Regions from separate parts of the Streptomyces sp. NPDC002825 genome, predicted to be linked through region 4. Evidence: riboswitches for the same ligand, from Rfam matches in the RefSeq annotation. Region 4 holds a riboswitch; each other region holds the start of a gene.

The links. A riboswitch is a leader RNA that binds a small molecule or an ion and turns the genes downstream of it on or off. The one in region 4 is predicted to bind cobalamin.
Region 1: another riboswitch for cobalamin. It lies ahead of cobN (cobaltochelatase subunit CobN); the one in region 4 lies ahead of ABT041_RS21410 (cobalamin biosynthesis protein).
Region 2: another riboswitch for cobalamin. It lies ahead of ABT041_RS15165 (ribonucleoside-diphosphate reductase subunit alpha); the one in region 4 lies ahead of ABT041_RS21410 (cobalamin biosynthesis protein).
Region 3: another riboswitch for cobalamin. It lies ahead of ABT041_RS29710 (ABC transporter substrate-binding protein); the one in region 4 lies ahead of ABT041_RS21410 (cobalamin biosynthesis protein).

What each region holds. Positions count from the first base shown of each region.
Region 1 covers NZ_JBEOVH010000001.1:196,276-201,291, forward strand. Annotated here, with positions in the region: gene cobJ (precorrin-3B C(17)-methyltransferase) at 1-57, opposite strand, end outside; gene ABT041_RS00910 (precorrin-8X methylmutase) at 54-707, opposite strand; gene ABT041_RS00915 (ferredoxin-like domain-containing protein) at 704-1,945, opposite strand; cobalamin riboswitch at 2,019-2,161, shown strand; gene cobN (cobaltochelatase subunit CobN) at 2,198-5,016, shown strand, end outside.
Region 2 covers NZ_JBEOVH010000009.1:213,803-218,818, reverse strand. Annotated here, with positions in the region: gene ABT041_RS15170 (ribonucleotide-diphosphate reductase subunit beta) at 1-226, opposite strand, end outside; gene ABT041_RS15165 (ribonucleoside-diphosphate reductase subunit alpha) at 226-2,580, opposite strand; cobalamin riboswitch at 2,713-2,835, opposite strand; gene ABT041_RS15160 (GNAT family N-acetyltransferase) at 2,890-3,390, opposite strand; gene mctP (monocarboxylate uptake permease MctP) at 3,474-5,016, opposite strand, start outside.
Region 3 covers NZ_JBEOVH010000029.1:4,074-9,089, reverse strand. Annotated here, with positions in the region: gene ABT041_RS29720 (ABC transporter ATP-binding protein) at 1-483, opposite strand, end outside; gene ABT041_RS29715 (FecCD family ABC transporter permease) at 480-1,517, opposite strand; gene ABT041_RS29710 (ABC transporter substrate-binding protein) at 1,514-2,569, opposite strand; cobalamin riboswitch at 2,651-2,828, opposite strand; gene ABT041_RS29705 (cold-shock protein) at 2,879-3,085, opposite strand; gene ABT041_RS29700 (TetR/AcrR family transcriptional regulator) at 3,353-3,946, opposite strand; gene ABT041_RS29695 (alkane 1-monooxygenase) at 4,085-5,016, shown strand, end outside.
Region 4 covers NZ_JBEOVH010000016.1:64,089-69,104, forward strand. Annotated here, with positions in the region: gene ABT041_RS21395 (alpha/beta hydrolase) at 1-466, opposite strand, end outside; gene ABT041_RS21400 (inorganic phosphate transporter) at 854-2,110, shown strand; gene ABT041_RS21405 (hypothetical protein) at 2,127-2,348, shown strand; cobalamin riboswitch at 2,462-2,601, shown strand; gene ABT041_RS21410 (cobalamin biosynthesis protein) at 2,637-3,623, shown strand; gene ABT041_RS21415 (cobyric acid synthase) at 3,620-5,016, shown strand, end outside.

The DNA of each region.
Region 1 (5,016 bases), on a different contig from region 4:
CATCAGGTTCGGGTCGCCGGGGCCGAGGCCCACGCCGTAGAGCTTGCCGGTGGTCATGCCTGGATCTCCGCTTCGTGGGCGAGGGCGTTGATCGCGGCGGCCGTCATCGCGCTGCCGCCGCGCCGGCCCCGTACGACCAGGTAGTCGAGGCCGAGGGTGTTCTCGGCCAGCGCGTCCTTGGACTCGGCGGCGCCGATGAAGCCGACCGGGATGCCGAGGACGGCGGCGGGCTTGCCCGCGCCCTTCGCGATCATCTCCAGGAGGTGGAAGAGGGCGGTCGGCGCGTTGCCGATGGCGACGACGGAGCCTTCGAGGCGGTCCCGCCACAGTTCGAGGGCGGCGGCCGAGCGGGTGGTGCCGAGCTCGGCGGCGAGGCCGGGGACGGCCGGGTCGGAGAGGGCGCAGAGCACCTCGTTGTCGGCGGGCAGCCGCTTGCGGGTGACACCGCTGGCGACCATCTGCGCGTCGCAGAGGATGGGGGCGCCGGCGCGGAGGGCGGCGCGGGCGCTCGCGACGACCTGCGGCGAATACGCGATGTCCTGCACGAGGTCGGTCATGCCGCAGGCGTGGATCATCCGGACCGCCACCTGGGCGACGTCGGCGGGCAGGCCCGCGAGGTCCGCCTCGGCGCGGATGGTGGCAAAGGACCGGCGGTAGATCTCCGTCCCGTCCTTCTCGTAGTCGAACATCCTGGTGCTCTCGCTCATCTCGTGTGGGTCGGCAGGCTGCGGGCCGTGGTCACTGCTTCGGGCAGGGAGGTGCGGGGGGTGGGGACGCCGTCCACCAGGTAGGTGTGGTCGCCGGTGGCGAGGACGTCGACCCAGGTGCCGTGCGGGTGGCCGCAGCGGCGCTCGCACCCGGAGTAGTGGACGGGCAGGCCCCCGCGGTGGACGAGGCCGGCGTCCGTGCGTACGTCGGCGAGGGACTTGGCGCAGCCGGGCCGCCCGGTGCAGGCGCTGACCCCGACCGAGGGCAGGTCCGGCCGGGTGACCAGGCCGTACGTCTCCAGGCCGGGCAGCCGGTCGGCCGGGGCCCCGACGACGACCACTCCCCGCCAGGGGGTCAGCCGCAGCTCCTCGGCCCCGTCGGCCAGGGCCCGCAGCTGGGCGGCCGTCAGCCGGCCGAGCGGGGCGAGGACGTGCAGGGCCCGGTCGCCGAGCGGACCGGGGGCGGGCGGCGGGGACACGGGAAGCTGCGGTACGGGTACGGGCTCCGCCGCGATCCCGGCCCGCGCGAGGGCCCCGGCCCAGTCCGGCACGTGCGCGTCGGGCAGCTCGTGCGGCCGCCAGGCCCCGTTCCCGGCGGCCTCGGCGGCGTCGAGGAACGCGAGGGCGGCGGTGAGGGCGGCGGGGACGGCGTCGGCGGCGGCGAGCCGCAGGACCAGCGAGCCGAGCCGCAGCAGGACGGACCCGTCCGGTCCTGCGATCAAGCTCACATCGCCGCCGAGTCCGGCGACGTCCCCGCGTCCGTCGTCGAGGAGGAACAGGAACCGTCCCGAAAGGGACGCGGCCCGGGGCTCGGCGCACAGGGCGGCATCGAGCTCACGCGCCCACAACTGCACGTCCGCGTAGCCGAGTCCGTCGAGGCCGGCGGCCGGCGAGGCCACGATGTTGCGGACGCGTTCGTGGGTGGGGGAGGGCAGCAGCCCCGCCCCGGCCAGGAGCTCGGCCAGCTCCGCCCCGCAGCCCTCGCCGAGGCCGCGCAGCTCGGCGTTGCCGCGCGAGGTGATGCTGATCCGCCCGTCGCCGAGGGCTTCGGAGGCCCGGGCCAGAACCTCTGCCTGATGGACCGTCAGGCGTCCTGCGGGCAGGCGCAGTCGGGCGAGGCGTCCGTCGTCGGCGGGGTGCAGGCGCAGCGCCCCGGGGCAGGCGTCGCCACGGTCCCGTATGCGAACTTCGCCCGGTTCGGGCGTCGGAGGTGGGGTGGGCGGCATGGCGGCGAGCATACCCACGGGGAACCGGCCGGCCACTGGGTGTGATCCGGTCGACCCCGCCGTTCCCTGGGGCCCGTCGACGCCACGATCTAGGATGCAGATCGGCATGGGGTCCCAGGACCCCGGGGAGGAAGCCCGGTGAGAATCCGGCGCGGTCCCGCCACTGTGAGCCCGTACCCGCGAGGGGACGGGTGAGTCAGGAACTCCCGCCGTCCACTGACCACCCGGGGCGCGGACAACCCCGAGGAAGGGCCTGAGCTCGCCATGCTCCTGCTGCTGTCGCACTCCGACACCGACCTGCTCAGCGCCCGCGCGGCCAATGCCGCCCAGGCCGAGGGAGCGGTCGCGTACCGCTTCGCCAACCCCTCCCGGCTCCCCCTCGCCGACCTCCCGGACCTGCTCGACGGCGTCGACCTGGTCGTCGTCCGGCTCCTCGGCGGCGTCCGCTCCTGGCAGGAGGGCCTGGACACGGTCCTCGCCGCCGGAAAGCCGGTCGTCGTGCTCAGCGGCGAACAGGCCCCCGACGCCCAGCTGATGGAGGCCTCCACCGTCCCCGTCGGCGTCGCCACCGAGGCGCACGCCTATCTGGCGCACGGTGGCCCGGCCAACCTGGAGCAGCTGGCCCGTTTCCTCTCCGACACCGTCCTGCTCACCGGCCACGGCTTCGAGGCCCCGGCCGCCGCCCCCACCTGGGGCCCGCTGGAGCGGACCGCACGGAACGAGACCGGCCCCACCGTCGCCGTGCTCTACTACCGCGCCCACCACATGAGCGGCAACACCGCCTTCGTCGACGCCCTCTGCGGCGCCATCGAGGACGCCGGCGCCCGGGCGCTCCCGCTGTACGTGGCGTCCCTGCGCGCCCCCGAGGCGGAGCTCGTCGACACCCTGCGCACGGCCGACGCGATCGTCACCACCGTCCTCGCCGCCGGCGGCACCAAGCCCGCCGAGGCGCAGGCCGGCGGCGACGAGGAGGCCTGGGACGCGGGCGCGCTCGCCGCGCTCGACGTGCCGATCCTCCAGGCCCTGTGCCTGACCGGCTCCCGGTCGGCGTGGGAGGAGAACGACGAGGGCCTCTCCCCGCTCGACGCCGCCAGCCAGGTCGCCGTGCCCGAGTTCGACGGCCGGCTCATCACCGTCCCGTTCTCCTTCAAGGAGATCGACGCCGACGGTCTGCCCGCGTACGTCGCCGACGCCGAGCGCGCCGCCCGCGTCGCCGGCATCGCCGTCCGGCACGCCCGGCTCCGTCACATCCCGAACGCCGAGAAGAAGCTGGCGCTCGTCCTCTCCGCGTACCCGACGAAGCACTCCCGCATCGGCAACGCCGTCGGTCTCGACACCCCCGCCTCCGCCGTCGCCCTGCTGCGCCGGCTGATCGCCGAGGGGTACGACTTCGGGCCCGAGGCCGACCTCCCGGGTCTGGTCTCCGGCGACGGCGACGAGCTGATCTACGCCCTCATCGAGGCCGGCGGCCACGACCAGGACTGGCTGACCGAGGAGCAGCTCGCGAAGAACCCGGTCCGCATCCCGGCCGCCGACTACAAGCGCTGGTACGCGACGCTGCCCGCCGAGCTCCGCGAGCAGGTGGAGGAGCACTGGGGTCCGGCGCCGGGCGAGATGTTCCTCGACCGGTCCCGCAACCCGGAGGGGGACATCGTCCTCGCCGCCCTGCGGCGCGGGAACCTCCTGGTCCTCATCCAGCCGCCGCGCGGCTTCGGCGAGAACCCGATCGCGATCTACCACGACCCCGATCTCCCGCCGTCCCACCACTACCTGGCCGCCTACCGCTGGATCGCCGCCCGCGCCGAGGACGGCGGCTTCGGCGCCGACGCCATGGTCCACCTGGGCAAGCACGGCAACCTGGAGTGGCTGCCCGGCAAGAACGCCGGCCTGTCCGCCGCCTGCGGCCCCGACGCGGCCCTCGGCGACCTGCCGCTGATCTACCCGTTCCTCGTCAACGACCCGGGCGAGGGCACCCAGGCCAAGCGGCGCGTCCACGCGACCCTCGTCGACCACCTGGTGCCGCCGATGGCCCGCGCCGACTCGTACGGAGACATCGCGCGCCTGGAGCAGCTCCTCGACGAGTACGCGCAGATCAGCTCGATGGACCCGGCGAAGCTCCCGGCCATCCGCGCCCAGATCTGGACTCTGATCCAGGCCGCGAAGCTCGACCACGACCTCGGTCTCGAGGAGCGCCCGGAGGACGACGGCTTCGACGACTTCCTGCTGCACGTCGACGGCTGGCTGTGCGAGGTCAAGGACGCCCAGATCCGCGACGGCCTGCACGTCCTCGGCGGCGCCCCGGTGGGCGAGGCCCGGGTCAACCTGGTCCTCTCCATCCTGCGCGCCCGCCAGATCTGGGGCGGTACGCAGGCGCTGCCGGGCCTGCGCGAGGCGCTGGGCCTGGACGAGTCGGCCGCGACCCGCACGAGCGCCGACGCCGTCGAGGCCACGGCCCGCGCGCTGGTCCAGGCGATGGAGGACGCGGACTGGGACGAGGCCGCGATCCCGGGCATCACCGACGGCCACGGCCACGACGTCCGGGAGGTGCTGTACTTCGCCGCCCGCCAGGTCGTGCCGCGCCTCGCCGCCACCACGGACGAGCTCGCGCACGCCGTGCACGCGCTCAACGGCGGCTTCGTGCCGGCCGGTCCGTCCGGCTCCCCGCTCCGTGGCCTGGTCAACGTCCTGCCGACCGGCCGGAACTTCTACTCGGTCGACCCGAAGGCCGTGCCGTCCCGGCTCGCCTGGGAGACCGGCCAGGCGCTCGCGGACTCGCTCCTGGAGCGCTACCGCACCGACAACGGCGAGTGGCCGACCTCCGTCGGCCTCTCCCTCTGGGGTACGAGCGCGATGCGCACCGCGGGCGACGACGTCGCCGAGGCGCTCGCCCTGCTCGGCGTCCGCCCGCTGTGGGACGAGGCCTCGCGCCGTGTGAACGGCCTGGAGCCGATCCCGCTCGCCGAGCTCGGCCGCCCGCGCATCGATGTGACGCTGCGCATCTCGGGCTTCTTCCGGGACGCGTTCCCGCACGTCATCGGCCTCCTCGACGACGCCGTACGGCTGGTGGCGGGCCTGGAGGACGA
Region 2 (5,016 bases), on a different contig from region 4:
CGATCGAGTCGCCCGTCGCGAAGAACGCGACCAGACGGCCGATCATGTGCTGCTCGCCGGGGGTGAGCTTGGCGAGGTCGGCGACGTCCGAGTGGAGGTCGACCTCCTCCACGGTCCAGGTGTTCTTGATCGCGTCCCGGTAGCGCTCGTAGAAGTCCGGGTAGCGCATGGGGCGGAGCGTGAGCTCGAAGCCCGGGTCCAGGAGGTTCTTCTTCTCGGTACTCATTACTGGCAGGCCTCGCAGGACTCGGGGTTCTCAAGGGAGCAGGCGATCGCGTCCGCGTCGGGGGTCGCCTGCTGGACGGGGATCGGCGCGGCGGCCTGGGCGGCGCGGGCGATCCGGGTCGCCGGGCGGGAGCGCAGGTAGTACGTCGTCTTCAGGCCCTGCTTCCAGGCGTACGCGTACATCGACGACAGCTTGCCGATGGTCGGCGTCTCCATGAAGAGGTTCAGGGACTGGCTCTGGTCGAGGAAGGGGGTGCGGGCGGCCGCCATGTCGATGAGGCCGCGCTGCGGGATCTCCCAGGCCGTGCGGTACAGCTCGCGGACCTCGGCCGGGACCCAGGTGAAGCCGGCCACCGAGCCGTTGGAGTCGCGCAGCGCCTCGCGGGTCTGCGCGTCCCACACGCCGAGCTTCTTCAGCTCGTCGACGAGGTACGAGTTGACCTGGAGGAACTCGCCGGACAGCGTCTCGCGCTTGAACAGGTTGGAGACCTGCGGCTCGATGCACTCGTAGACGCCGGCGATCGAGGCGATCGTCGCGGTCGGGGCGATGGCGAGGAGGAGGCTGTTGCGCATGCCGGTCGACGCGATGCGGGCGCGCAGCGCGGCCCAGCGCTCCGGCCAGTTCAGCTCGACGTCGTAGTGGTCCGGGTGCAGCACGCCGCGGGCGGTGCGGGTCTTGTCCCAGGCGGGGAGCGGGCCGCTGCGCTCGGCGAGGTCCGCGGACGCCTCGTAAGCCGCCAGCATGATCCGCTCGGCGATACGGGTGGACAGGGCGCGCGCCTCGGCCGAGTCGAACGGCAGCTTCAGCTGGAAGAAGACGTCCTGGAGGCCCATGGCGCCCAGGCCGACCGGACGCCACTTGGCGTTGGAGCGGCCCGCCTGCTCGGTCGGGTAGAAGTTGATGTCGACGACCCGGTCGAGGAAGGTGACGGCCGTGCGGACGGTCTCGTCCAGACGCTCCCAGTCGATGTCGCCGCCGGTCACGAAGGCGCCCAGGTTGACCGAGCCGAGGTTGCAGACGGCCGTCTCGCCGTCGTTGGTGACCTCGATGATCTCGGTGCACAGGTTGGAGGAGTGGACGACCGTGCCCGGCTCGGCCGTCTGGTTGGCCGTGCGGTTCGAGGCGTCCTTGAACGTCATCCAGCCGTTGCCGGTCTGCGCGAGGGTGCGCATCATCCGGCCGTACAGGTCGCGGGCCGGCATGGTCTTGCGGGCCAGGCCGGCCGCCTCGGCCTTGCGGTAGGCGGCGTCGAACTCCTCGCCGTACAGGTCGACGAGCTCGGGCACGTCCGCCGGGGAGAACAGCGACCACTCGGCGTCGGCGTTGACCCGGCGCATGAACTCGTCCGGGATCCAGTGCGCCAGGTTCAGGTTGTGCGTACGGCGCTGGTCCTCGCCCGTGTTGTCGCGGAGCTCCAGGAACTCCTCGATGTCCGCGTGCCAGGTCTCCAGGTAGACGGCGGCGGCGCCCTTGCGGCGGCCGCCCTGGTTCACGGCGGCGACGGAGGCGTCGAGGGTCTTCAGGAACGGCACGATGCCGTTGGAGTGCCCGTTGGTGCCGCGGATCAGCGAACCGCGGGCGCGGATGCGGGAGTACGAGAGGCCGATGCCGCCCGCGTGCTTCGAGAGGCGCGCGACCTGGTGGTAGCGGTCGTAGATGGAGTCCAGCTCGTCCTGCGGGGAGTCCAGGAGGTAGCAGGAGGACATCTGCGGGTGGCGGGTGCCGGAGTTGAAGAGCGTGGGGGAGGACGGCAGGTAGTCCAGGCGGCTCATCAGGCCGTACAGCGCGCTCACTTCGTCCAGGGCGCGGGCCGACTCGTCCCCGGCGAGGCCGCAGGCGACGCGCAGCATGAAGTGCTGCGGGGTCTCGATGACCTTGCGGGTGATCGGGTGGCGCAGCAGGTAGCGCGAGTAGAGGGTGCGCAGACCGAAGTAGCCGAAGCGGTCGTCGCCGGCCGGGTCGATCGTGGCGTCGAGCCGGTCCGCGTGGAGCGCGACGAACTCGGCGGTGCGGTCGGCGATGAGGCCCTCGCGGTGACCGACGGCGACGGAGGCCGAGAAGTTCACGGCGCCCTGGCCGGCCGCCTCGTCGGCGATGGTGATGGTGAGGAGCCGGGCGGCGAGCCGGGAGTACGCGGGGTCCTCGGCGATCAGGCCGGCGGCCGCCTCGGTGGCCAGCTCGCGCAGCTCCGCCTCGTCCGACGTGGCGCTGCGGCCGCGGAGGGCGGCGGCGGCGACCTTGCCGGGGTCGGTGTCCGGGAGGTCGGCGGTGAGATCGGTCAGGGTCCGCAGGAGTACGGTCCCGGGGCCGTCGGTCTCGATCGCTGCGGCCGGATCGGCGGGCGCGATGGTCACGTGGGGGCTCTCCCTCGCTCGGCTCGGGGCCTCGGGCGGGAAGGCGGGCAGGCGGGCACCCGTGGGCGTGGGCGCGCCGCGTCCACCGGCCCACTCCGCGAGGCCCGGACGTCTGTGACACCCGGAACGGACGGACCGGGCGCGCTGTCGGCAGGTCTTCGGACTCACCGCGTACGAATCCGTACGAAGCACACCGTTGCGGGACAGTTCCGGATTCGCGCCGGATTCCCCTGCGTCGACAGCGAGGATGAGCATACATGTGGGGGGCGCCGCTCGTGGCACCCCCCACATGTTGTGTCGGTCCCGGGGCTACAGCTCCAGGGCGTAGGTCCACAGCGAGTGGTCGGGGATCGGTTCCCAGTCCCGCTCGGGGGTGCGGACGAAGCCGAGCCGCTCGTAGATCCGGTGCGCCGAGACCATCAGATCGGCCGTGGAGAGCACGAGGCGCGCGCAGTCGGGGAGGGCCCGGGCGCGGTCCACGCAGGCGCGTACGAGGGCTTCTCCGACGCCCCTGCCGCGGGCCGCGGGCGCGACCACGAGCATCCGGAACTCGGCCTCGCCGGGGACGGCGATGTCCGCCCAGGTGGTGCCGCCCTCCGCGAAGGTCACGCCGCCGACGATCGCGCCTTCGGTGTCGACGGCGACGAGCACCTCGCTCTCGCGCGCCCGCCGTGCCGTGTCGCGGAGCACCGCCAGGTAGAAGTCGTCCTCGCCGTGCAGCAGCAGCCCGTCGTTCAGATAGGTGAGGCCGGTGAGGTCGCCGAGCTCCTCGTACTCCTCGGGCCGTACTGCCCTGATCGTGATGTCCATGCCCGCAAGTCTGCCTCGCGGGGGCAGGCGAAGGGCCCTGGATTTCCTCGCGGAGATCCAGGGCCCGTTCACGGACGGTGATGTCAGTGCGCCGCGGTGCCGACCTTCGGGAGCTCGGTGACGCCGGGGTCGCCCGCGTCGGCCGTGTAGTCCTCCGGGGAGGTCTCGTCGACGCCCTCGGGGGCCTTGACGGCCTTGAGGACGAAGGTCAGGACGACCGTGACGAGGACGTTGAGCACGAAGGCGGTGAGGCCGATGTAGCCGATCTCGCCGATGCCCGGGATCTCGGCGGCCGAGCCGCCGAAGTGCTTCTGGGTCGGGCTGGCGACGCCGTACGCGGCGGCCGTGCCGTAGATCATGCCGACGGCCCAGCCGGCGAGCAGCGCCCAGCGGTGGAACCAGCGGGTGAACAGGCCGCCGACGAGCGCCGGGAAGGTCTGCAGGATCCAGATGCCGCCGAGGAGCTGGAAGTTGATGGCGACGGTCTTGTCCATGGTGAGGACGAAGACGAGGGCGCCGACCTTCACCAGGAGCGAGACCAGCTTGGAGACCTTGGTCTCCTGGGCCGGGGTGGCGTCCTTCTTGATGAAGTCCTTGTAGATGTTGCGGGTGAAGAGGTTGGCCGCGGCGATCGACATGATCGCGGCCGGGACGAGCGCGCCGATGCCGATCGCGGCGAACGCGACTCCGGCGAACCAGTCCGGGAACATGGTCTCGAAGAGCTGCGGGATGGCGAGCTGGCCGTTCTTGACCTTGATGCCGGCGGCGATCGCCATGAAGCCGAGCAGCGCGAGCAGGCCCAGCATCAGCGAGTACAGCGGCAGGATCGTGGTGTTGCGGCGGATGACGTTCCGGCTGCGGGACGACAGGGTCGCCGTGATGGAGTGCGGGTACATGAAGAGCGCGAGGGCCGAGCCGAGCGCGAGCGTCGCGTACGTCCACTGGCCGGCCTCGCCGGGGACGAGCGCGCCCTTCGGCTTGCCGGTGGCCGGGTTGACCGTCGCGTACGCCTCACCGGCCTTGGCGAAGATCTCGTCGAAGCCGCCCAGCTTGATCGGGATGTAGATGATCGCCACCGCGATGACGATGTAGATCAGGGTGTCCTTGACGAAGGCGATGAGCGCGGGGGCGCGCAGGCCGGACGAGTAGGTGTACGCGGCGAGGACGCCGAAGGCGATGAGCAGCGGCAGGTCCTTGACGAACCAGTTGGTGTTCTCGCCGCCGCCGACGCCCATCACGTCCAGGACGGCCTGGATGCCGACGAGCTGGAGCGCGATGTACGGCATGGTGGCGAGGATGCCGGTGACCGCCACCGCGAGCGACAGGCCCTTGGAGCCGAAGCGGCCGCGCACGAAGTCGGAGGTGGTGACGTAGCCGTGCTTGTGCGAGACCGACCAGAGGCGCGGCAGGAAGGTGAAGATCAGCGGGTACACCAGGATCGTGTACGGGACGGCGAAGAAGCCGGCCGCGCCCGCCGCGTAGATGGCCGCGGGGACGGCGACGAAGGTGTACGCCGTGTAGAGGTCGCCGCCGAGCAGGAACCAGGTCACCCAGGTGCCGAACGATCTGCCGCCCAGGCCCCATTCGTCGAGGCTGTGCTCGTTCTCGGCCTTGCGCCAGCGCGCG
Region 3 (5,016 bases), on a different contig from region 4:
GAGGGCACGGGCGATCTGGACGCGCTGGCGTTCGCCGCCGGAGAGGGTGCGCCAGGGCTGGCGGGCGCGTTCGGTGAGTCCTGTCCGTTCGAGGGCGGTGCGGACGGCGGTCTCGTCGGCGGCCGAGGGCGGGGTCCAGGCCCTGCGGTGCGGGATGCGGCCGAGGCGTACGACGTCGGCGACGGTCAGGTCGGTCTGTGTGTCGGCCTGCTGCTCGACGGTGGCGAGGCGCCGCGCGACCGTGCGGCGGCCGAGCCCGCCGAGCGGCTCGCCGTCGAGGGTGACGAGCCCGGAGTCGGGGGCGAGGACGCCGGCGAGGAGCCGCAGCAGGGTGGACTTGCCGGAGCCGTTCGGCCCGAGCAGCCCGGTGACGGTGCCGGGGGCGAGGGAGACGCTGACCCCGTCGAGGACGAGGGTGTCGCCGGCCGTGCGCGAGACCCGGTCGGCGCGGAGCCCCGGGTCGGCGGAGGCTGTCGTGGTCATCGGCTGCTCCTGGTGCGGTACAGGACGAGGACGAAGGCCGGTACGCCGATCAGCGAGGTCACCACGCCCACCGGCACCTCCTGCGGGTCGAGGACCGTACGGGCGAGCGTGTCGGCCCAGACGAGGAACACCGCCCCGGCCAGCGCGGTGACCGGCAGCAGGCGGGCGTGCCCGGGGCCGGCGAGCGCGCGGGCGGCGTGCGGCAGGACGAGCCCGACGAAGCCGATCGCGCCGGCGGCGGAGACCAGGGCGGCCGTCAGGAGGGCGGTGACGCAGAGCAGGACGAGCCGGGTCCGCGCGACGGCGACGCCGAGCGAGGCGGCGGCCTCCTCGCCGAAGGCGAAGGCGTCCAGGGTCCTCGCGTACCCGCCGCAGATCAGCAGGGCCGCCGCGAGGACGGCGAGGCACATCCACACGTCGCTCCAGCCGGCCCCGGCGAGCGAGCCGAGCAGCCAGAACAGCACGCCGCGGGTGGTCTCGGCGTCGGCGGCGGTCATCACGACGAAGGAGGTGAGCGCGGAGAAGAGCTGCATCGCGGCGACGCCCGCGAGGACCACCCGGTCCGTGGAGCCGCCGAGGGTGTGGCTGAGCAGCAGGACGAGCGCGAAGGAGACCACCGCCCCCAGGAACGCCCCGCCGGTGACGGAGAGGATCCCGCCGCCGATGCCGAGGACGACGACCGCGACCGCGCCCGTCGAGGCCCCGGAGGAGACGCCGAGGACGAAGGGATCGGCGAGCGGGTTGCGCAGGAGCGACTGCATCACCGCCCCGCAGACGGAGAGTCCGGCACCGCAGACGGCGGCGAGGAGGGTACGGGGCAGCCGCAGGTCCCAGACGATCCCGTCGCGGATCGGCGAGAGGCCGGAGGCGGCGCCGCCGAGGTGGGCGGCGATCACGGAGCCGGCCTCGCCGACGCCGATGTCGGCAGGGCCGATGGTGACGGCCACGGCGACGGACAGGCAGAGCAGCGCGAGCCCGGCCGCCGCCCACAGGAACGCCGTCGCGGACGTGAAGGGCCGCTGTGCGGTGCTCACTTCGCGAGACCGTACGAGCGGAGGGCGGCCGCCACCTTCTCGATGCCCTCGACCGTGCGCAGGGTGGGGTTCATCGCCTGGCCGCTGAGCAGGACGTACCGCTTGTGCTTCACGGCCGTCATGTTCCGGGTGACGGGGTCGGACTCCAGGAACTCGATCTTCTTGGCCGCGCTCTCGGCGGACTGCGCGCGGCGGGTCAGGTCGCCGATCACGAGGACGTCGGGGTCGCGGTCCGCGACGGTCTCCCAGTTGACCTGGGGCCACTCCTCGCGGGTGTCGTCGAAGACGTTCTTCGCGCCGAGCGCGTTGGTGACGATCCCGGGCGCCCCGCAACAGCCCGCCATGTAGGGCGCCTTGGCGTCGGAGTACCAGTAGAGGACGGTGGCGTCGGTGAAGTCGGCCGCCGCCGTGGCCTTCGCGACCCGGCCCTCGAGCCCGGCGACGAGCTTCTCGCCGCGCTCGGGGACCCCGAACACCCGGGCCAGGTCGCGGATCTCGCCGTAGACCGTCTCCATGGTGAGGGGCCGGGTGCGGACGCCGTCGCCGTCGCCGCTGTTGTCCTTGCCGACGCAGTCGGTGGGCGAGAGGTACGTGGGGACGCCGAGCTGCTCGAAGCGTTCGCGCGGCGCGACCCCGCCCTTGCCGAGGGTGTACGCGAACGAGGCGGCCGCGAAGTCGGGTTCGGCGTCCAGGACCTTCTCGAAGGAGGGGTAGCGGTCGGCGAGGCGCGGGACCTTCGCGTTCTCCTTCTCCAGGCCCTTGAGCACCGGGTCCGTCCAGGTCGCGGTGCCCACCATGCGGTCGGCGAGGCCGAGGGAGAGCATGATCTCCGCCGCGCCCTGGTCGAGGGCGACGGCCCGGCGCGGGGCGCGGTCGACACGGACCTGCCGTCCGCAGTTGTCGTCGAAGGTGACGGGGTAGCCGCGCTCCGGGGCGGCTCCCTTCCCGTGCGGTGCGGCGGGTCCGCCGCCGCAGCCGGTCACCGTCGCGGTGAGGAGCAGGACGCCGGCCAGGGCGGGCACGGCGGAGCGGACGGGGTGTGCGAGCGGCACGGGGGACTTCCTCTGCGTCCACGGCTCATACGCGGAGCCTGTCGTACGGTGCTCCCCGGACGGGCGCGTGCCGCCGGGGCCGCCAGCAGGTCTTCGGACTCGGGGTCAGCCGGACGGAGCGCCTTCCCGGGCTCGTCGTGCCGCCCAGTGGCCGATGCTCCGCCCGTCGCCCTCACCGCTGCGCGTCAGTTCCGGTCTCGCACCGGATTCCCTGACCCGTGGACGTACCCGTTCAGGTGCGTACAAAGGTGCGACTGGCCTCGGCACAGTACCACCGGCCGGCCGTCGCACCCGGGACGCCCGTGGATGTCAGACGCGCAGTTCCTTCGCCTCGAAGCGGCCGTCGCCGAGGACCAGGACGAAGGAGACCTGCTGCCCCTCGGAGACCGTCCGCCCCTCGCTCTCGATGTCCTCGGCGCTGAAGTACACCTGCTCCTCGGAGCCCACGGGGACGACGAAGCCGTACCCGCCGCGACGGTTGAAGGACTGCACGAACCCTTTGCTTCTGCCTTCCACGGCGGCCTCCTCGTCGGCACGGGAGGCGCGGTCGAGGGTGTCCGGCCCCGGGCGGGCCGTGTCCGCGCCTCAGGGGAGATGTACCCCGCGGGCCCGCCCTTCGCCACCGCCGCCGACCGGGCGAAACCAACCGAGATGATCTCGTACAATATTCAACAGAGGCCCGCTGCCGGAGATCCCCCGTGTCCGTCAGCGGGCCTCGCCGTCGTCCACCGGCCCCGGGGAAGCCCCGCCCGGGGCACCGGCCCCCGCGCAATCCCCGACGGGTCAGGCGCGGCGCGGGTACGCGATCCGTGCCGTGATCCTGGCGATGCGCCGCGCCGACTCCTCCGGCGCGGCCACCGGCTGGACGATGTGGCTCACGGTGAGCCGCACGATCGTCTCGACGGCGAGGCCGCGGGACTCCTCGTCGACGTCGGGCCAGGCCTCGGTCGCGTACGCGTCGAGCATCGCCATCGCCGTGCCGAAGACCGGCTCCGGGCGCGTGGTGAGATAGGCGAGGAGATCGTCCTCGCCGCCGCGCGCGGCGAGCAGGACGCTCTTGATGAGGGGGTTGTCCACGGCCTGCTGGAGCGTGTACCCGACACCCGCCGCCGCTGCCGCCTCCAACTCGCCCCGGTGAGCGTCGAGTTCGCGCTGGATGCCGAGGAGGAAGCCCTCCACCTCGCGCTGGACCAGGGCGTTGCCGACGGCCTCCTTCGAGCCGAACTCGTTGTAGAGCGTCTGGCGGCTGATCCCGGCGGCCCGCGCGATGCCGGCCATGCGGAGGCCGCCCCAGCCGTCGGCGGCGACCAGCCGGTAGGCGGCGTCGAGCACCTGCTCACGCAGGAGGGACCGAACACTCTCGCGGAAACGTGTCATCGTGCCCCCACTTTATCCACCGGATCCCCGCCGGCTCTGCGCACCGGGGCCTGTCCAGCGCATTGACACCTTCACGGCGACCCGTCTATCAAATGGACAGAACGCATGTGAAGTGTCCACCTCTCCGAGGAGCCGGTCTTGGCCCTGCACAGCGACTCCCCCGAAGCCCCCGCCGCCTGGCGCGACCCCAAGCGCCGGCTCTGGCCGCTCGGCCTGCTCATCCCGGCCTTCCCCTTCCTCTCCTGGGGTCTGGTCGCCGCCACCGGGCTCCGCGTCTTCTGGTGGACCGGGATCCTCGTCCTGTACGTGATCTTCCCGGTCGTCGACCACGTGATCGGCAAGGACTCCGGCAACCCGCCGGACAGCGCGCTCGCCCACCTGGAGCAGGACCGCTACTACCGCTGGTGCACCTACCTCTACCTCCCCCTGCAGTACACGGGGCTCGTCCTGGGCTGCTGGCTGATCACCCGGGGCGACCTCGCCCTCGTGGACCGGATCGGGCTCACCTTCACCCTCGGTGGGGTCGCCGGCATCGCGATCAACACCGCCCACGAGCTGGGGCACAAGACGGAGGCCCTGGAGCGCCGGCTGTCCCGGATCGCGCTCGCCCAGACCTGGTACGGCCACTTCTACGTCGAGCACAACCACGGCCACCACATCCGCGTCGCCACACCGGATGACCCGGCGAGCGCCCGGCTCGGCGAGAGCTTCTGGCGCTTCCTGCCCCGGACCGTCCTCGGCAGCCTCACCTCTGCCTGGCGCCTGGAGAAGCGCCGGCTCGCCCGCCGCGGCCGGTCCGTGTGGAGCCCGCGCAACACGGTCCTCAGCTCCTGGGCGCTGTCGTTCCTCCTCTTCGCGGGGCTCGCGCTCGCCTTCGGGCCCGGGGTCCTGCCGTACCTCGCGGGCCAGGCCGTCTTCGGCTTCTGCCTGCTCGAGGTCATCAACTACACCGAGCACTACGGGCTCAAGCGGGAGCTCACCGCGAGCGGGCGCTACGAGCGCTGCGCCCCGCGCCACAGCTGGAACAGCGACAACGTCGCCTCGAACGTCTTCCTCTACCACCTCCAGCG
Region 4 (5,016 bases):
TGGTGCGGTGGCCCGCCACGAGCCAGGCGGGCAGGGGGCCGAGTTCGCCGGGGATCTCGACGTCCTCGTGGGCGAGCCCGAGGGCGCTGATCGGGGTGCCGATGTGCAGCTGGGGGGTGAGCCGGACCCGGGCGCCGGGCCCGAGGACGCCGAGCTCGACCCGCTCCAGGCGGCGGACGACGGTGTCGGCGGTGTGCGGGACCCGGTCGAGGACGGGGCCGAGGACGGCGTGCAGTCCGGGGGCCTCCATCCCGTACGTGCCGGGGCGCAGCGAGGCGAGGCTGCGGGTGAGGGTGATCCGCTCGGGTCCCGTGGCGTGCACGGTGAGCCGGGGGTCTCCGGGCAGTGGTCGTCCGGACGGCGCCTTGAGGGCGACGTCGCTGGCGTACCGGCCGGCCGCGATCGCGGCCGCGCCGACACCGATCAGGGTGGTGACGGCCGCTGCCGTCGCTGTAGCCGGGCGCACGGTCCCAGTCTCGGCAGGACGGGGTGGGGCTGCCACCGGACGGACCCGGACGGGCCCGGACCCGGCCACGGCACCGCCGAACCGGAAGGGTCACCCCGGGGAGTGACATGGGTCTCGTTCGAGGGGTCCCCCGGTCGGATGGCCCCGTCCAGGGAGCGGAACCGGTCGGCCGGGGAGGAACCGGGGCAGGCCGTATGTGCCCCGTGGGGACCGGGATTACCCGTGGTTCCCCGCTGACCGCATCGTGGACAGCTCTCACTCCGGGACCACAAGCGGAACCTCTTGACACCGGATAGGGACACCACGCCGCCCGCCCCAGTTCACCTTCCGTTCACCCAGGTTGCCTACGTTCGACGAGCCACTGACGTCAAACGATTGCCTGGGTAAATGGAACACATCACGCTGCTGCTCGCCATTGTGGTCGTGACAGCTCTCGTGTTCGATTTCACGAACGGTTTCCACGACACCGCCAACGCGATGGCCACGACCATCTCGACCGGTGCTCTCAAGCCCAAGACGGCGGTGGCCATGTCCGCCGTGCTGAACCTCGTCGGCGCGTTCCTGTCCGTGGAGGTCGCCAAGACGATCTCCAAGGGACTCGTCAACGAAGAAGGCATCCAGCCCGAAGTCATCCTCGCCGCACTCGTCGGCGCGATCCTCTGGAACCTGGTGACCTGGCTGGTCGGACTCCCGTCCAGCTCCTCGCACGCCCTGATGGGCGGCCTCATCGGCGCCACCGTCGCCTCGATCGGCATCAGCGGCGTCAACGGCGAGGTCGTCGTCACCAAGGTGCTCATCCCGGCCGTCGCCGCGCCCATCGTCGCGGGCATCGCCGCGATGCTGGCCACGAAGCTGACGTACCGGATCGGCGCCAAGACCGACGAGAAGCACACCGCCAAGGGCTACCGCGTCGGCCAGATCGCCTCCGCCGGTCTCGTCTCCCTCGCCCACGGCACCAACGACGCCCAGAAGACGATGGGCATCATCACCCTGGCCCTGGTCGCCGGCGGCTCCCTCCCCTCCGGCGCCAACCCGCCGGTCTGGGTCATCGTCTCCGCCGGCACCGCGATCGCGCTCGGCACGTACCTCGGCGGCTGGCGCATCATCCGCACCATGGGCAAGGGCCTCACGGACCTCCAGCCGCAGCAGGGCTTCGCCGCCCAGACCAGCGCGGCCACGGTCATCCTGGCCTCCTCGCACCTCGGCTTCTCCCTCTCGACCACGCACTCCGTCTCCGGCGCCGTCATGGGCGCGGGCATGGGCCGCAAGGGCGGTGTCGTCCGCTGGTCGACCGCCACCCGGATGTTCGTCGCCTGGGGCCTGACCCTGCCGGCCGCGGCCCTGGTCGCCGCGGGAGCCGAGTTCGTCGCCCGCCAGGGCGCCTGGGGCGTCTACGTCGTCGCCGCCTTCCTGGTGGCCTCCTGCATCGGCATCTGGCTGGTCTCCCGCCGCGAGGTGGTCGACCACACCAACGTCAACGAGGTCGAGGCCGAGAGCGCGGGTGTCGTGACCACCGCGATGGCCGCCGTCACCCCGCCGCCGGCCGGTTCCGTCGCCGCCGTCGCGGACGAGGACCTGAAGACCACCATCCCCGCGCCGGCCCCCACGGACCCGGCCGCTCCCCCGGCCACCGCCGCGGTCTAAGGAACTGGAACCAAGCATGAAGATCGACTGGGCAGCTCTCGGCTCCGTCTTCGGAGTCAGCCTCGTGGCGACCGTCGCCCTCGTGGGCCTCTTCACCCTCGGTGTCGTCGGCCTCTCCAAGCAGGAGGAGGCCGCCGCCCAGGGAGGCTCCGCCACCCTGGCCCGCACCGGCGCCTACGCCTGCTTCGCCCTGTGCGTCGCGGCCGTGGGGTACGGCATCTACATGATCGTCGCCTGACGCGTCGGGCGTGACCGGCGGGGCGGTCCGCACCTTCGGGTGCGGACCGCCCCGCCGTCGTGTTTGTGGTGCTTCGCACAGTGACGCGGTGCAGGTCAAGGGTGAGTTGACGGCTGTTCTCGGGCCGTGGTGGACTGCCGAGGCCATTACGGCGGCAGTAGAGGAAGTCCGGTGCGATTCCGGCGCGGTCCCGCCACTGTGACCGGATCCCAAGGGTCCGGGAGTCAGGAACTCTCGCCGCCGGTCACGTCGATCCAGGGCGCGGACCCTGAGTGAGGACACAGCGCCATGCCCGGCCGCAGCCCCATCCGCTCCAGAGCCAGCCGCCTCGCCCCGGACGGATTCGCGTACGGCGCGGCCGCCGGTCTCGCCGTCGACCTGCTCCTCGGCGATCCCCGCCGCGGACACCCCGTCGCCGCCTTCGGCCGGGCCGCGAGCCGGGTCGAGAAGGCCCTCTGGCACGACCACCGCGGCTGGGGCGCCCTGCACACCGCCGTGTGCGCCGGTGCCACCGTCACGGCCGGCGCCCTCGCCGCCCGTGCGGTACGGGGCAGCCGCGCCGCCTCCGTCGCCCTCACAGCCGCCTCGGTCTGGGCCGTCGTCGGCGGTACGACCCTGGGGCGCGAGGCCCGCGCGATCGGCGGCGCCCTCGCCGCCGGGGACCTGGAGGTCGCCCGGGAACGGCTCCCGCACCTGTGCGGCCGCGACCCGCAGTCCCTCGACGGTCCCGCGATGGCCCGCGCGGTCGTCGAGTCCGTCGCCGAGAACACCTCCGACGCCGTCGTGGGCGCCCTCTTCTGGGGAGCGGTCGCGGGCGTGCCGGGGCTGGTCGGCTTCCGCGCGGTGAACACCCTCGACGCGATGGTCGGCCACAAGTCCCCCCGGTACCGCCGGTACGGCTGGGCCTCTGCCCGCCTCGACGACGTGGCCGGCTGGCCCGGGGCCCGGCTGACGGCCGCCCTGGCGACGGTCGCCGGCGGCGATCCGCGCGGAGCCGTACGGGCCTGGCGGGCGGACGCCGCCAAGCACCCGAGCCCCAACGCCGGACCGGTCGAGGCCTCCTTCGCGGGCGCCCTCGGCGTGCGGCTCGGGGGCACCCTCTCGTACGCCGGACGGGTCGAGCACCGGCCCGTCCTCAACGGCGAGGGGCGGCCCGTCGAGGTCGCCGACATCGACCGCGCGGTCCGGCTCTCCCGCCGGATCACCGGACTGACCCTGGCCGCCTGCGTCGGCGGCCGCATGATCGCGAGCGCGCTGAAGCGGAGGAACGCATGAGGGGTGGGGGGCTGCTCGTCGCCGGGACCACGTCCGACGCGGGCAAGAGCGTCGTCACGGCCGGCATCTGCCGCTGGCTGGTCCGGCAGGGCATCAAGGTCGCACCGTTCAAGGGACAGAACATGTCCCTCAACTCCTTCGTCACGCGGGAGGGCGCCGAGATCGGCCGCGCGCAGGCCATGCAGGCGCAGGCGGCCCGGGTGGAACCCACCGCCCTGATGAACCCGGTGCTGCTCAAGCCCGGCAGCGACCGCTCCAGCCAGGTCGTCCTCATGGGCAGGCCGGTCGGCGAGATGAGCGCCCGCGGCTACCACGGGGGCCGGCAGCAGACGCTCTTCGAACCGGTGATGGCGTGCCTGGAGGAGCTCCGGGGCACGTATGACGCCGTGATCTGCGAGGGGGCGGGAAGTCCGGCCGAGATCAACCTGCGGCGCACGGACATCGTGAACATGGGCATCGCGCGCGCCGCGAAGCTGCCCGTCGTCGTGGTCGGGGACATCGACCGGGGCGGGGTCTTCGCCCAGTTCTTCGGGACGACGGCGCTCCTCGCGCCCGAGGACCAGGCGCTCGTGGCGGGGTATCTGGTGAACAAGTTCCGGGGCGACGTGTCCTTGCTCGAACCCGGGCTCGACATGCTGCACGGGCTCACCGGACGCCGGACCTTCGGTGTCCTGCCGTACGCGCACGGGCTCGGCATCGACGAGGAGGACGGCCTGCGGGTCTCCCTGCGCGGCACCGTCCGCGAGTCGGTCGTCGCGCCGCCGGTCGGCGCGGACGTGCTGCGGGTCGCCGTCTGCGCCGTACCGCTGATGTCCAACTTCACGGACGTCGACGCGCTCGCCGCCGAACCCGGCGTCGTCGTCCGCTTCGTGGACCGGCCCGAGGAAGTCGTCGACGCCGACCTCGTCGTCGTGCCGGGCACCCGGGGCACGGTCAAGGCGCTGGCGTGGCTGCGGGAGCGGGGGCTCGCCGACGCCCTCGTCCGGCGCGCGGCCGAGGGCCGGCCGGTGCTCGGCATCTGCGGCGGCTTCCAGGCCCTGGCCGAGCGCATCGAGGACGAGGTCGAGTCGAAGGCGGGTGTCGTCGACGGTCTCGGGCTGCTGCCCGTACGGGTGCGGTTCGGGGTCGAGAAGACCCTCGCCCGGCCGGTCGGCGAGGCGCTCGGCGAGCGGGTCGAGGGGTACGAGATCCACCACGGCGTCGCCACCGTGGACGGCGGTGAACCGTTCCTCGACGGGTGCCGGGTCGGCTCCGTGTGGGGTACCCACTGGCACGGCTCGCTGGAGAGCGACGGCTTCCGCCGGGCGTTCCTGCGGGAGGTCGCGGCGGCGGCGGGACGCCGGTTCGTCCCGGCGCCCGACACGTCGTTCGGCGCGCTGCGGGAGGAACAGCT